2 regions of the Streptomyces sp. NPDC052687 genome follow, and region 1 is predicted to be linked to the other one. Evidence: riboswitches for the same ligand, from Rfam matches in the RefSeq annotation. Region 1 holds a riboswitch; the other holds the start of a gene.
The links. Region 1 has a riboswitch for glycine ahead of gcvP (aminomethyl-transferring glycine dehydrogenase). Riboswitches for the same ligand answer to the same signal wherever they lie in the genome.

Region 1 (7,499 bases):
CGAGGTCTGGGCCACGGTCAAGGCCACCCAGACACACGCCTACCCCGCCTGAAAGCCGCGGGGGCCGATAGGTCCGCGAGGTCGGCGATGCCCCCGGAGCGGCCCCGGAACGCGCAAGGGCCCCGCCCCGGCCTGTCCAGACCGGAGCGGGGCCCCACTCACCTCATCAGGGGCGCGAGCGGAATCAGTCCTCGTACGCGTCCAGCGGCGGGCACGAGCACACCAGGTTCCGGTCACCGAACGCCTGGTCGATCCGGCGCACCGGCGGCCAGTACTTGTCGGTGACGGAGACCCCGCCCGGGAAGACGGCCTCCTCGCGGCTGTACGCGTGCTCCCACTCCCCGCCGAGCGCGTCGGCGGTGTGCGGGGCGCCCCGCAGCGGGTTGTCGTCCGCGGGCCACTCACCGGAGCCGACCTTCTCGATCTCCGCGCGGATGGCGATCATCGCGTCGCAGAACCGGTCCAGCTCGGCCAGGTCCTCGGACTCGGTCGGCTCGATCATCAGCGTGCCGGCCACCGGGAAGGACATCGTCGGCGCGTGGAAGCCGTAGTCGATGAGCCGCTTGGCGACGTCGTCGACGCTCACGCCGGTCGCCTTCGTGATCGGACGCAGGTCGATGATGCACTCGTGCGCGACCAGGCCGCCGGGGCCGGTGTAGAGCACCGGGTAGTGCGGCTCCAGGCGCTTGGCGATGTAATTGGCGCTGAGCACGGCCACCTGCGTGGCCCGCTTCAGGCCCTCGCCGCCCATCAGGCGGACGTACGCCCAGGAGATCGGCAGGATGCCCGCGGAGCCCCACGGCGCGGCCGAGACCGGGCCGACGCCCGTCTCGGGGCCGGCGGCCGGCTGGAGCGGGTGGTTCGGCAGGTACGGCGCCAGGTGCTCGCGCACGGCCACCGGGCCGACGCCGGGACCGCCGCCGCCGTGCGGGATGCAGAAGGTCTTGTGCAGGTTCAGGTGCGAGACGTCGCCGCCGAAGTGACCCGGCTTGGCGAGGCCGACCAGCGCGTTCAGGTTGGCGCCGTCGACGTACACCTGGCCGCCGGCCTCGTGGACCTGGGCGCAGATGTCGGAGACGTGCTCCTCGAACACGCCGTGCGTCGACGGGTACGTGATCATGAGCACCGCCAGCTCGTCGCGGTACTGCTCGATCTTGGCCCGCAGGTCGTCGACGTCGATCTCGCCGTCGTCGGCGGTCTTGACGACCACGACCTTCATCCCGGCCATGACAGCACTCGCGGCATTGGTGCCGTGCGCGGAGGAGGGGATCAGGCACACGGTGCGCTGCTCGTCGCCGTTGGCCCGGTGGTAGCCGCGTACGGCCAGCAGACCGGCCAGCTCGCCCTGCGAACCGGCGTTCGGCTGGAGCGACACCTTGTCGTAGCCGGTGACCTCGGCGAGACGCTCCTCCAGCTCGCGGATGAGCGTGAGGTAGCCCTCCGCCTGCTCGGCGGGCGCGAACGGGTGCAGCTGGCCGAACTCCGGCCAGGTGACCGGCTCCATCTCCGTGGTCGCGTTGAGCTTCATGGTGCAGGAGCCCAGCGGGATCATGCCGCGGTCGAGCGCGTAGTCCCGGTCGGCGAGCCGGCGCAGGTAGCGCAGCATGGCCGTCTCGGAACGGTGCTGGTGGAAGACCGGGTGGGTGAGGAAGTCGTCGGTGCGCAGCAGCGCGCCCGGCAGCGCGTCCTCGGTGGCCGCGTCCAGCGCCTCGATGTCGCCCTCGACGCCGAAGGCGCTCCACACGGCGGCCAGCTGGGCGCGGGTGGTGGTCTCGTCGCAGGCGATCGACACCCGGTCGGCGTCGACGAGCCGCAGGTTGACGCCGTTCTCGCGGGCGGCGGCCACGACCTCGGCGGCCCGGCCCGGCACCCGCGCGGTGACCGTGTCGAAGAAGGAGCCGTGGACGACCTCGACCCCGCCGTCGCGCAGGCCCGCGGCCAGCAGCGACGCATACCGGTGGGTGCGCCGCGCGATGCCCGTCAGGCCCTCCGGACCGTGGTAGACGGCGTACATGCCGGCCATCACGGCGAGCAGCACCTGGGCGGTGCAGATGTTGCTGGTCGCCTTCTCACGGCGGATGTGCTGCTCACGCGTCTGCAGCGCGAGGCGGTACGCCTTGTTGCCGTCGGCGTCCACGGACACGCCCACCAGCCGTCCGGGCAGGCTGCGCGCCATCTTCTCCTGGACGGCCATGTAACCGGCGTGCGGGCCGCCGAAGCCCATGGGCACACCGAACCGCTGCGTCGTGCCGACGGCGATGTCCGCGCCCAGCTCACCGGGCGACTTCAGCAGCGTCAGCGCCAGCAGGTCGGCAGCGACGGTGACCAGCGCGCCCCGCTCGTGCGCCTGGTCGATGACGGGCTTGATGTCCCGTACGGCACCGGAGGCGCCGGGGTACTGGACGAGGACGCCGTTGATCTCCCGCCCGTCCAGCTCGGCCGGGATGCCCTCGGCGAGGTCCGCGACGACGACCTCGACGCCGGTCGGTTCGGCGCGGGTCTGGATCACGGCGATGGTCTGCGGCAGCGCGTCCGCGTCGACCAGGAACAGGCCCTTCTTGTTCTTGCCCATGCGCCGGGACAGCGCCATCGCCTCGGCGGCTGCCGTGCCCTCGTCGAGCAGCGAGGCACCGGAGGTCGGCAGGCCGGTGAGGTCGGCGACCATGGTCTGGAAGTTCAGCAGCGCCTCGAGCCGCCCCTGGGAGATCTCCGGCTGGTAGGGCGTGTACGCCGTGTACCAGGCCGGGTTCTCCATCACGTTGCGCAGGATGACGGGCGGCGTGAACGTGCCGTAGTAGCCGAGCCCGATCATGGAGTCGAGGACCTGGTTGCGGTCGGCCAGCTCGCGCAGCTCCGCCAGCACCTCGGCCTCGGAGCGCGCGCCCGGCAGGTCCAGGGCGTCGGCGTTCTTGATCACATCCGGGACCGCGGCGGCGGTGAGCTCGTCCAGCGAGCCGTAGCCGACCTGCGCGAGCATCTTGGCCCGAGCCTCCTGGTCGGGCCCGATGTGGCGCTGCTCGAAGGGAATGCCCTGCTCGAGCTCGGAGAGCGGAATGCGATGGGCGGTCATTGCGGAGGCCTCCTGGTCTGACGCGACCTTCGAGGGACACCACGGCGCGGGTGTCCCGACGGCCTCCCCCTCTGTCATCTCAACCTGAGAGCTTCACCGGATCGCCCCAGGGAGATCCGGCTTTCACCGTCGGTGAGAGCGGAAGCCGTCGACACCCGCCCTGCTTTCCAGAGTGACCTCGTCCGTGCGGTACGTGGGCCTGAGAGATTCCGGGGAGGATTTGCTCCTTCGGCGCCTCCGAGCGAACCGGAGGACTCTCCCGCACGGGGTCAGCAGCCGTTGTCAGCGTACCAGCGAGGTCAACGCCCAGGCGTTCGAGTGGCCGCGTGACCCAAAGTGCTCTTTCGTAGTGCTATCGGATGAGATGCGACCACGTGGAGGGCCCGTGCAGACCGACATCGATCCGCGCAACCTGATCGGCCGCAAGGCGTTCGACCGCAACGGCACCAAGATCGGCACCATCGACGAGGTCTACCTCGACGACGCGACCGGCGTCCCGGAGTGGGCGGCCATACGGACCGGCCTGTTCAGCAGGGACGCCTTCGTCCCGCTGGAGCCCAGCGAGCTGATCGAGGGCAGCCTCCACGTGCCCTTCGACCGCGCCCTGATCAAGGACGCCCCCGACTTCGGCGTGGGCCGCCACCTCTCCCCCGAGCAGGAACTCCAGCTCTACCACCACTACGGCCTCGACCTCGCGCCCCCGCCGGCCCTGCCCGACCGCGACTTCGGCAAGGTCGCGGGCACGGACGAGACCTGAAGACCCCGGGGTGAGCGGGCAGGGGCAGGGCCGAACCGGGCACCCACCGGCTTCACCCACCGAGCCCGCTCGCCCACCACAGCCCCGACCGCTCACCCCGGGCACCATCCTCACCGCCCTCGCTCAGCTCTCCACGGCCCTCACAGCCCGCCCAGCTCTCACGGCCCTCCGGGAGCACCACGCATCCGGCCCCTCATCCAGGCACCACTCGCGCCCCGTCCCCCGCGGCCGCCTCTCCCCCGGGTCTTCGCGCGACCAACGGCAACGGCTCGGCCGGCTCCAGCGCCGGATCGTCGGTCCGGAACGTCCGCACCCGCCCCGGCTCCGAGTCAGGGGTCTCGAACCGCACGGTCACCCTCCCCAGCCCGCTGCCCTGCACCCAGCCGTGTCCGTACTCGGCGTGCCGCACGTCGTGCCCCGCCGGCCACCGCCGCTCGGCCTGCTCCGCCTCCACCGGCGCCTGCTCCTCGGGCGCCTCCTCCAGGGGTCCGTCCTCCCGCACCCCCGCCGCCTGTGCGAACAGATCCTCCTGCGTGTAGTCGGCGAGACCGGTGACCCCGACCCCCAGCAGCCGTACGCCGCCCGTGGTGTCCACCGACTCCAGCAGCCGCGCCGCGGCCTCCCGCACCACCGCCGGGTCGTCCGTGGGCCCGCGCAGCGTCTCGGACCGGGTCAGCGTGGAGAAGTCATACCGCCGCACCTTCAGCACGATGGTCCGCCCCGACAGCCCCGCGCCCCGCAGCCGCCGCACACACCGGTCCGCCAGCCGCCGCACCTCCAGCCCCACCCGGAGCCGGTCGTGGATGTCCACGTCGTAGGTGTCCTCGACCGACACCGACTTGGCCTCCCGCTCGGCCACCACCGGCCGGTCGTCCCGCGCCAGCGCCATCGCGTGGAGCGCGTGCCCGTGCGCCTTGCCCAGCAGCCGCACCAGCTCGTCCTCGCCCGCCTCGGCCAGCTCACCGACCGTGGTGATGCCGGCCCGCCGCAGATGGTCGCCCGTGGCCGGCCCCACCCCCGGCAGCGTGCGCACCGGCATCGGCTCCAGCAGCGCCCGCTCCGTGCCCGGCGGGATCAGCACCAGTCCGTCGGGCTTGGCCTGCTCGGAGGCGATCTTCGCGAGCATCTTGGAGGCCGCCAGCCCCACCGACCCGGTCAGGCCGGTCACCTCCCGGATGCCGGCGCGCAGCCTCGCCCCGGCCAGCCGCGCCGACTTCTCGTCCCACGCCGCGCCCCCGGCCTCCAGATCGACGAACGCCTCGTCGAGACTCAACGGCTCCACCAGTGGCGACAGCGACCGCAGCAGCCCCATCACCTGCTCGCTGATCGACCGGTAGAACTGGAAGCGCGGCACCAGATACGCGGCATTCGGCGCCAGCCGCCGCGCCTGCGCCATCGGCATCGCCGAGTGCACCCCGAAGACCCGGGCCTCGTACGAGGCGGTGGCCACCACCCCTCGTGGCCCCAGCCCGCCCACGATGACGGGTTTCCCGCGCAGGCTCGGCTTCGACGCCTGCTCCACCGAGGCGAAGAAGGCGTCCATGTCGAGATGCAGGATCGTCGGCGCGGTTCTCACATCTCCGATGCTGCACCACACCACTGACAATGCGGCCACGCGGCCACGTCACCGGCCGGCCAGCACACCGCGCGGACCGCTGCGGGCCGCGTCCGCACCGCGGAAACCGCTTCACTCCCCGCGACCGATCAGCCCCGTCTCAGGGCGCCACAGGGCGCGACCGTCTCAGACCGCGCGGTTGCGCCGCCGCGCCAGCTCGTCGGCCGGATTGTGCCCGACCAGCGTCTCCCCCGTGTCGACGCGCTCACCGTGCAGCTGGGACAGCGCGTTCTCGACGTCCCGCCACACCACGCCGACCGCGATCCCGAAGATCCCCTGACCGCCTTGGAGCAGCGCGTGGACCTCGTCGGGCGAGGTGCACTCGTACACCGTCGCACCGTCGCTCATCAGCGTCATACGCTCAAGATCACGGAACCCGCGTTCCCTGAGGTGCTGAACGGCGGTGCGGATGTTCTGCAACGACACCCCGGTGTCGAGGAACCGCTTGACGATCTTCAGGACCACCACGTCCCGGAAGCTGTACAGCCGCTGCGTCCCCGACCCGTAGGCGGGCCGCACGCTCGGTTCGACCAGGCCCGTGCGCGCCCAGTAGTCCAGTTGCCGGTAGGTGATGCCCGCCGCCGCGCAGGCCGTCGGACCTCGGTAGCCGACCTCCTCGGTCGCATCGGACGCCGCCCCTCCGTCGCCGGGTACAGCCACCGGCCGCGGCGCAGCGTGACCGGCCGCCCGCCCAAGCGGGTACGGACCGCTCTCCGCCGGACTGCGTCCGGTGGCACCCCCAGCCGTACCGTCGCCGCTGCTTCTCACGCCGACCTCCGTCCTTGACCTGCCTTCTCGACGGTAGGCAGTCACCAAGGGTGCGTCAACGATCGCCACACTCGGCACGCCGAGTGATAATCACCCTAAGAGTGGTTTCCCGTACCCCACCGCGGGGAAAGGCTAGCCGAATGCTCTCGGCGGAGGCCGCAGGACGCTCTCAGGCGCCGCCGGCACATGCCGCGGCGCGCTGCACCAAGGGGCCGGTCCGCCGCCGAGGCCCGCCGGACCGTTCCGCCTCACTGGTTGCTGGTGCCGAAGTCCTCGGGCGAGATCTGGTCCAGGAACTCGCGGAACTTCTCCACCTCGTCCTCCTGCTCGTCCGGGATCGCGATACCGGCGTCGTCCAGCACCCCGTCACTGCCGTAGATCGGCGTTCCGGTGCGCAGGGCCAGCGCTATGGCATCGGACGGACGGGCGCTCACCTCGACCCCGCTGGCGAAGACCAGCTCCGCGTAGAAGACGCCTTCCCGCAGATCCGTGATGCGGACTTCGGTGAGCTCCTGGCCGACGGCCTCCAGCACGTCCTTGAACAGGTCGTGGGTCAGCGGTCGCGCGGGGGCCATGCCCTGCTGGGCGAAGGCGATCGCCGTCGCCTCCCCCGGCCCGATCCAGATGGGGAGGTAGCGGTCGCCTCCCACTTCGCGCAGGAGCACGATCGGTTGGTTGGAGGGCATCTCGACCCGGACACCTACGACATCGAGCTCGTTCACACAGCAACCCTAGGCCGTGCTCGGGACGTTTGGGTAGTCGGGTCGGCATCAGGCGCCCGATCCGGCCGCTCACGCCCCCTGCGACCCGCCGCCCACGCATCCTCGGACCCCGCCGCCCGCGCCCCCTGGGGACCTGCCGCGCGCGTACTCGAGAAGCCCAGCTCAGGGCAGCCGCACCCCGAGGGCGGTCTGCACGAGCGCCGCGTGCAGTTTCACCGCGAGCCCCGCCAGTTCCTTGGTGCGGGCCTCCGCTAGTGCCCTGGTCTGGGGGTTGCGGTGTCGTTTCAGCGGGGCCACGACCTGGTCCACCAGCCCGGCCTCTCGCTCCGCCGCGGCCTTCATCGACCGCAGGTGCCGCGGCTCGATCCCGAACCGCCCCAGCTCGGCGACCAGCGTCGCCACGGTGACGCACTCCGCGTCGTACACACCCTCCGCGACCGCCCTGATCAGCCCGTACGCCTCCCACTCGGCGAGCTGCCCCTCGTCGATCCCGGCGGCGGCCAGCAGCTCGGCGCGCCCGATCCGGGCGGCCGTGGGCCCCTCGGCCGGCTCCGGCACCGCTTCGCC
Region 2 (7,499 bases), on a different contig from region 1:
TCCTCGCAATACGGGTGGTGGCGGGGCACCCGGTGGGGTGCCCCGCACGGGGTGGTGCTTACTTGCCGACGCTCGGGTAGAGCGGGTGCTTGTCCGCCAGGGCGGTGACCCTGGACTTCAGTGCCTCGATGTCGCAGGCGGGCTTGAGCGCCTGCGCGATCACGTCCGCGACCTCGCGGAAGTCCTCGGCCGTGAAACCGCGGGTGGCGAGCGCGGGCGTGCCGATCCGCAGGCCGGACGTCACCATCGGCGGACGCGGGTCGTTGGGGACCGCGTTGCGGTTGACGGTGATGCCGACCTCGTGGAGCCGGTCCTCGGCCTGCTGCCCGTCCAGCTCCGACTCACGCAGGTCGACCAGGACGAGGTGGACGTCGGTGCCGCCGGTGAGGACGTTGATCCCGGCCTCGCGCGCGTCCGGGGCGGTCAGCCGCTCGGCGAGGATCCGCGCGCCTTCCACTGTACGGCGCTGGCGCTCCTTGAACTCCTCCGAGGCGGCGATCTTGAAGGAGACCGCCTTGGCCGCGATCACGTGCTCCAGGGGGCCGCCCTGGAAACCGGGGAAGACGGCGGAGTTCAGCTTCTTCGCGAACTCCTTGCCGCGGGCGAGGATGATGCCGCCGCGCGGGCCGCCCAGCGTCTTGTGCGTGGTGGACGTCACGACGTCGGCGTACGGCACCGGGTTCTCGTGCAGCCCCGCGGCGACCAGGCCGGCGAAGTGCGCCATGTCGACCCACAGGTACGCCTCGACCTCGTCGGCGATCCGGCGGAACTCGGCGAAGTCGAGCCGGCGCGGGTACGCCGACCAGCCCGCGATGATCACCTTGGGGCGGTGCTCCTTGGCGAGCCGCTCGACCTCGGCCATGTCGACCAGGCCGTTGTCGTCCACGTGGTACGCGACCACGTCGAACTGCTTGCCGGAGAAGTTCAGCCGCATCCCGTGGGTGAGGTGACCGCCGTGCGCCAGGTCCAGGCCCAGGATGGTGTCGCCGGGCTGGGCCAGGGCGAACAGCGCGGCCTGGTTGGCGGAGGCGCCCGAGTGCGGCTGCACGTTGGCGTACTCGGCGCCGAACAGCTCCTTGACCCGGTCGATGGCGAGCTGCTCGGTGACGTCGACGTGCTCGCAGCCGCCGTAGTAGCGGCGGCCCGGGTAGCCCTCGGCGTACTTGTTGGTCAGGACCGAGCCCTGGGCCTCCATGACCGCCAGCGGGGCGAAGTTCTCGGAGGCGATCATCTCCAGGGTGGACTGCTGGCGGCGCAGCTCCGCGTCGACGGCGGCCGCGACCTCCGGGTCCAGCTCGTGCAGGGGCGTGTTCAGGACAGTCATCGGTGGCGGGCTCCTCAGCCGGCGGAAAAGGCGGTGTACTCGTCGGCGGAGAGCAGGTCGGACGGCTCCTCCGTGACGCGTACCTTGAACAGCCAGCCGCCCTCGAAGGGGGCGGAGTTCACCAGCGACGGGTCGTTGACGACGTCCTCGTTGACCTCGGTGACCTCGCCGGACACCGGGGAGTACAGGTCGCTGACCGACTTGGTCGACTCCAGCTCGCCGCAGGTCTCGCCCGCGGACACGGTGTCACCGACCTCCGGGAGCTGCACGAAGACGACATCGCCGAGCGCGTTGGCCGCGTGCTCCGTGATGCCGACCGTCGCGACGCCGTCCTCGGCGGCCGACAGCCACTCGTGCTCCTTGCTGTAGCGCAGCTGCTGGGGGTTGCTCATGGCCTGAATTCTCCTGTACGCGGGGGAGTGCTGATGAATGGGGGACTGCCGGAACCGTGCGTGAGCAGCGCGAATGTGCGCGGTGTCACGTACGGGACCGCGCTCGGTGGCTACTTCTGGCGCTTGTAGAAGGGGAGCGCGACGACCTCGTACGGCTCGTGACTGCCCCGGATGTCCACGCCCACGCCCGGCGTGCCCGGAGCGGCGTGCGCGGCGTCCACGTAGGCCATGGCGATCGGCTTGCCCAGCGTCGGGGAGGGCGCGCCGGAGGTGACCTCGCCGATGACCTCGCCGTCCGCGACGACCGCGTACCCGGCGCGCGGGACCCGGCGGCCCTCGGCGACCAGCCCGACGAGGACGCGGGGCGGGTTCTGCCCGGCGCGCGCGGCGGCCTCGGCGAGCGCCTCGCGGCCCACGAAGTCGCCCTCCTTGTCGAACTTGACCACCCGGCCGAGCCCGGCGTCGAACGGGGTCAGCGAGGTCGACAGCTCGTGCCCGTACAGCGGCATGCCCGCCTCCAGGCGCAGGGTGTCCCGGCAGGACAGGCCGCACGGCACCAGACCCGCGCCCTCTCCGGCCTTGGTCAGCGCCTGCCACAGCTCCACGGCGTGCTCCGGCCTCACGAACAGCTCGAAGCCGTCCTCGCCGGTGTAGCCGGTGCGGGCGATCAGCGCGGGGACGCCGGCGACGGTGCCGGGCAGCCCGGCGTAGTACTTCAGGCCGTCGAGGTCGGCGTCGGTGACGCTCGCCAGGATCTGCGGGGACGCCGGGCCCTGGACGGCGATCAGCGCGTACGCGTCCCGGTCGTCGCGCACCTCGGCGTCGAAGCCGGCGGAGCGCTCGGTGAGCGCGTCGAGCACGACCTGGGCGTTGGAGGCGTTGGCCACGACCATGTACTCGGTCTCGGCCAGGCGGTAGACGATCAGGTCGTCGAGGATGCCGCCGTCCTCCCGGCAGATCATGGTGTAGCGGGCGCGGCCCACGCCGACGGAGGCGATGTTGCCGACCAGGGCGTAGTTCAGCAGCGCGGCGGCCTGGGGACCGGTCACGGTGATCTCACCCATGTGGGAGAGGTCGAAGAGGCCGGCCCTGGTGCGCACGGCGTGGTGCTCGTCGCGCTCCGAGCCGTAGCGCAGCGGCATGTCCCAGCCGGCGAAGTCGGTCATCGTCGCGCCCAGCGAGCGATGCACGGCATCGAGCGCGGTGTGACGCTTCTGCGAGGGTTCGGTACTGCTCATCGGTCGGTCGTCTCCCAGGGCATGAACGCATGCGGGCGAGGGCAGGTCCTCCCCATCTGTCATCGGAACCTGAGAGGTTCGCCACGACCGCCAGTGGGACGATCACGGCTTGCACCTTGGGTGGGGCCGGATCTCCTCGCCGAGGACGGGAGCGGCCCGCTTTTCAGATGTGCCTCGCCCGCGCGGTAACGGGGCCTGAGAGATTCAAGGGAGGGACTTGCTCCTTCGGCGCCCCGGCGACACGGTGGCCGGGGACTCTCCCGCGCGGATTCAAACGGCCGGTATGCAGTTGGCGCGCACATCATTGCACGCCGCGCCGGATCGTGGCAGACCACATCTGTAACCGGGCTGTGGCGGTACGAGAACGAAAACACGAGACATCGCGGATTACCTTCTCTTTACACTCGATGGGCATGGGAACACGTGAACCGCCCCAGGGAGGACGATCACGGTGAACAGGACCAGGGCGTACGCGACCACCACCGGCATCGCGATGCCCGGCCGGCCGGGCGTTCCGGTGAAGGAGGCCTGCCCCTCGCTGCCCGCACCCGTCGTCCGCGACCTGCGCGAGCGCGGCGGCCGCAGCCCGCACGCGCTGCTCTTCGGACCCCGGGACCTCGCGGTCGTCACCGGACTGCCCGGCAGCGGCAAGTCGACCCTGATGCGCCGCACGGTGCGCGGCGCCCGGCGCGTCGACTCCCAGGACACCCGCGACCGCTTCGACCGCCGGACGCCGCCCTGGCTGCCGTACGCGGTCTACCGCCCCCTGGTCCGCCTCGCCCACTACGCCGGTCTGCGCCGCGCCCTGCGCACCGGCGAGGGCGTCGTCGTCCACGACTGCGGCACCCAGGCCTGGGTGCGCCGCTGGCTGGCCCGCGAGGCCCGCCGCCGCGGCGGCACCCTCCACCTGCTGCTCCTCGACGTCACCCCCGCACAGGCGCTGGCCGGCCAGCGCGCCCGCGGCCGCGGCGTCTCGCGGTACGCCTTCCTCCGCCACCGCGCCGCCGCCACCCGTCTCCTGCACGCCATCGAACACGGCCGGCTCCCGCGGGGCTGCACCTCCGCCGTCCTCCTCGACCGCGACGCCGCGAACACCCTCCGCCGCATCGGCTTCACGGGCTGAGCAAACGGGGCCGCGCGGGCGGCACGGGGCCCGGACGCACCCGTTAGCCTGGGCGGGCACAGGCAGTGCAGTGTTCTTGAGCAGGCGGTAGGCAGATGGACTTCCCGGCGGGTTTTTCCGCGGACTTCCCGGCGCAGACGCACCCGCAGCCGCACGGCGGCTGGCCCGGCAACGAGTTGGAGGAGGTGCTGTCCGCGTCCCTCGGGGCGGGCCCGTCGGCCGGCGGGCGCATCGTCGAGGTGCTCGGCCGCAGCTTCGTGTGGGTGCCGCTGCCGCAGGGCGGCGGGCCGGACAGCGGCTCGCTCGACCTGCCGGCCATGGAGATCGAGGGCCAGGCCTACGTCCCGGTGTTCAGCTCCGAGGAGCAACTGCGCCAGGTCGCCGGCGCCCACATGGCGTACACGATCGCCCCGGCCGTGGAGTTCGCGCGCGGGCTGCCGCCGCAGGCCGGCATCGCCCTGAACCCCGGCGGTGTGGTCGGCGTCCCGCTGCCGCCGCCCGCCGTCGCCGAGCTGTGCCGGGCCGGCCGCACCCCCCTGGACGGGTCCGCGAGCGGCGGCCGCGTCCGCCTGTTCGAACCGGACTGGCAGGACGACCCGGTCGACTTCCTCTCCGCCGCCTCCGCCGAGTTCGACGGCACCGCGGCCGTGCTCACCGCCCGCCGCTGCCTCGCGGCCATCGAGACCGCCGACCCGGTGATGTTCGTCGGCGTCGAACTCGCCCCGTGGGAGGGCGACGCCCGCGCCCTGCCCCTGGACGCCCTCGGCCGGGCCCTGGCCAGGGTCCCCGTGCGGTGGCCCGTCAACCTGGTCCTCCTCGACGTGGCGGAGGATCCGGTGGGCCGCTGGATGCGCGAGCGGGTCCGCCCCTTCTACACCCGGGGCTGAAGCGCCCCCAGGGACGCGGTGCGGTGCCGGGACGCGGCTGTGCCCCATGCGCCCCCTGGGGCGCGACCGGCCGTGCGCCGGCCGCGGCCGCGATACGGCACCGGCCCGACCCGGCGGGCACCCTTAAGCTAGGGCACGGCTCGAAAAACAGGGCGTTATACGAAGGGGCGTTGAAGAGTGAGCGCTGGCACGGCCGCCGCAGGCCAGGTCGAGCACATGCTGCGCCAGGTCACCCCCGGCCGCTACGACGCCTACGAGGCCCTGCTGCGCGCCCTCGCGACTCCCTCGTCCGGCCAGGTCTGGATGCTGCTGTGGCACGGCCAGGCCGGCAGCCCCGACGCCCAGTACGGCACGATGGAGGTCGACGGCCACGGGTACGCCCCCTGCGTCACCTCCGCCCAGGAGCTGTCCGCCAGCGGCTGGAACCGCAGCTACGAAGTGGTCGACGGCGTCGACGTGGCCCGCACCCTCTACCCCGAGCACTACGGCCTCTGGCTGAACCCGCACGCCCCCGGCGGCGGCGTCGGCATCCCCTGGCTCGATCTGCGCCGGATCGCCACGGGCCTGGACCGCCAGCCCGCCGGGCCGCTGCGGCTCGCCGAGCCGACCATCGAGATCCCCGCGTTCTACGCCCTGCTCACCCAGAACGCCCACCGCACCCCCGCGGTGCGCTCACTGCGCCGCGCCTGGGTGCAGCCCGCGCTCGGCGCCCCGTACCTCGCCATCGGGCTGGACGTGTACGACACCTCCCCGGCCGCCGTCGACTCGGTGCGCGCGATGATGCAGCAGTCCATCGGCGCCGTACCGGACGGCCTGCCGGTGTCGACGGTCGCGATGTCCGACCCGTACGACCCCGTCGCGATGTGGCTGCGCGCCCACGCCCGCCCGTTCTACGACCGCGAGGCGCACGCGGTGCCCGCGCAGCCGCCCGCGCAGGCCCCGGCGGCCGGCTACGGCTACCCGCCGGCACCGCCCGTCCAGGGCCGCTACTGACCGCCCGCGGACGCCGTCCGCATCCCGGTCGGATGCGGGCCCCCGGCATCTCTGCGCGCGTAGACGTAGGGCAGAAAAGGCAGTTATGTCCTGATTGCCCCAACTGGTCCGCGTCCGGCCCGCGTTACACACCGTTCGGATAACGGAACCCGGCAGACAGCATCACGGTTACGCATCCATTCACCGCCAAGTCTGGCAACAGATCGCCAAAGCGTTGAAGACTCCCGCACCAGGGGTGTTCGCCCGGGTGTTCGCCCCTTGTGTACGACGGACTGATCACGCCGCTACAGCGGCAAGTGCGGGCCGGCTACCGCCGGTTGAGAGGGGTCCCTGCCAGATGACGGCACCATTGCACGAGCCGACCGCGGAAGCGGCTCCGAGTGCGGCCGAGGAAGCGGCGCTGGCCGGCGGCGAGGCGAAGGCCGTACAGGGACGTTCCCTGGGGCGCATCGCCTGGGAACGGCTGAAGCGCGACAAACTGGCCCTCGCGGGCGGCATCGTGGTGCTGTTCCTGATCCTGGTCGCCGTGCTCGCGCCGGTGATCACCGGACTCGCCGGACAGGACCCCGAGGCCCACCACGAGGACCTCATCGACCCGCTGTTCGGCACCCCGGTCGGCTCCTTCGGCGGCATCAGCGGCGAGCACTGGCTCGGCGTCGAGCCGGTCAACGGCCGCGACATCTTCGCCCGTATCGTCTACGGCGCCCAGATCTCGCTGCTCGTCGGCTTCCTGTCGGCGATCGTCGCCGTCGTCATCGGCACCGTCCTCGGCATCCTCGCCGGCTTCTTCGGCGGCTGGGTCGACACCGTCATCAGCCGGGTCATGGACGGCCTGCTGGCCTTCCCCCAGCTGCTGTTCATCATCGCGCTCGTCTCGGTGATGCCGAGCGAGATGCTGGGCCTGACCGGCACCGGCGTGCGCCTGTTCGTGATGATCCTGGTCATCGGCTTCTTCGGCTGGCCCTACATCGGACGCGTGGTGCGCGGCCAGACGCTCTCGCTGCGCGAGCGCGAGTACGTCGAGGCGGCCCGCTCGCTGGGTGCCGGGCGGTTCTACATCCTCTTCAAGGAGCTGCTGCCCAACCTGGTCGCGCCGATCATCGTGTACACGACGATGATGATTCCCACCAACATCCTCACCGAGGCGGCGCTCAGCTTCCTGGGCGTCGGCGTCAAGCCGCCGACGCCGTCCTGGGGGCAGATGCTCTCGAACGCGATCGACTACTACGACTCGGACCCCATGTACATGGTGATCCCGGGCGTGGCGATCTTCATCACCGTTCTTGCCTTCAACCTCTTCGGCGACGGCGTCCGCGACGCGCTCGACCCGAAGGGCTCCCGCTGACCTGCCGTACCCCAAGCGACCCGTGGCGCAAGGCACGGGGTCTCTCATCAATTCCGGAGGATCCGAGATCGTGACTACCCAACGCACCTCAGGGCGGCGCAAGCAGGCCATGGCCGCTGCCGCGGTGGTCGCCGCGCTGCTGACCACGGCGGCGTGCGGCGGCGGCGGTGGCAAGGACAGCAACAACGGGTCGAAGA

Region 2: another riboswitch for glycine. It lies ahead of gcvT (glycine cleavage system aminomethyltransferase GcvT); the one in region 1 lies ahead of gcvP (aminomethyl-transferring glycine dehydrogenase).

Annotation. Positions count from the first base shown of each region.
Region 1 covers NZ_JBFATR010000044.1:7,022-14,520, reverse strand. Annotated here, with positions in the region: gene AB0K92_RS26850 (ABC transporter ATP-binding protein) at 1-52, shown strand, start outside; gene gcvP (aminomethyl-transferring glycine dehydrogenase) at 185-3,070, opposite strand; glycine riboswitch at 3,248-3,342, opposite strand; gene AB0K92_RS26840 (PRC-barrel domain-containing protein) at 3,456-3,827, shown strand; gene AB0K92_RS26835 (DNA polymerase IV) at 4,021-5,403, opposite strand; gene AB0K92_RS26830 (MerR family transcriptional regulator) at 5,569-6,255, opposite strand; gene AB0K92_RS26825 (bifunctional nuclease family protein) at 6,459-6,932, opposite strand; gene AB0K92_RS26820 (MerR family transcriptional regulator) at 7,095-7,499, opposite strand, start outside.
Region 2 covers NZ_JBFATR010000014.1:29,145-36,643, forward strand. Annotated here, with positions in the region: gene glyA (serine hydroxymethyltransferase) at 59-1,324, opposite strand; gene gcvH (glycine cleavage system protein GcvH) at 1,339-1,716, opposite strand; gene gcvT (glycine cleavage system aminomethyltransferase GcvT) at 1,827-2,954, opposite strand; glycine riboswitch at 3,128-3,227, opposite strand; gene AB0K92_RS14710 (AAA family ATPase) at 3,406-4,077, shown strand; gene AB0K92_RS14715 (enhanced serine sensitivity protein SseB) at 4,173-4,964, shown strand; gene AB0K92_RS14720 (enhanced serine sensitivity protein SseB C-terminal domain-containing protein) at 5,181-5,957, shown strand; gene AB0K92_RS14725 (ABC transporter permease) at 6,295-7,302, shown strand; gene AB0K92_RS14730 (ABC transporter substrate-binding protein) at 7,373-7,499, shown strand, end outside.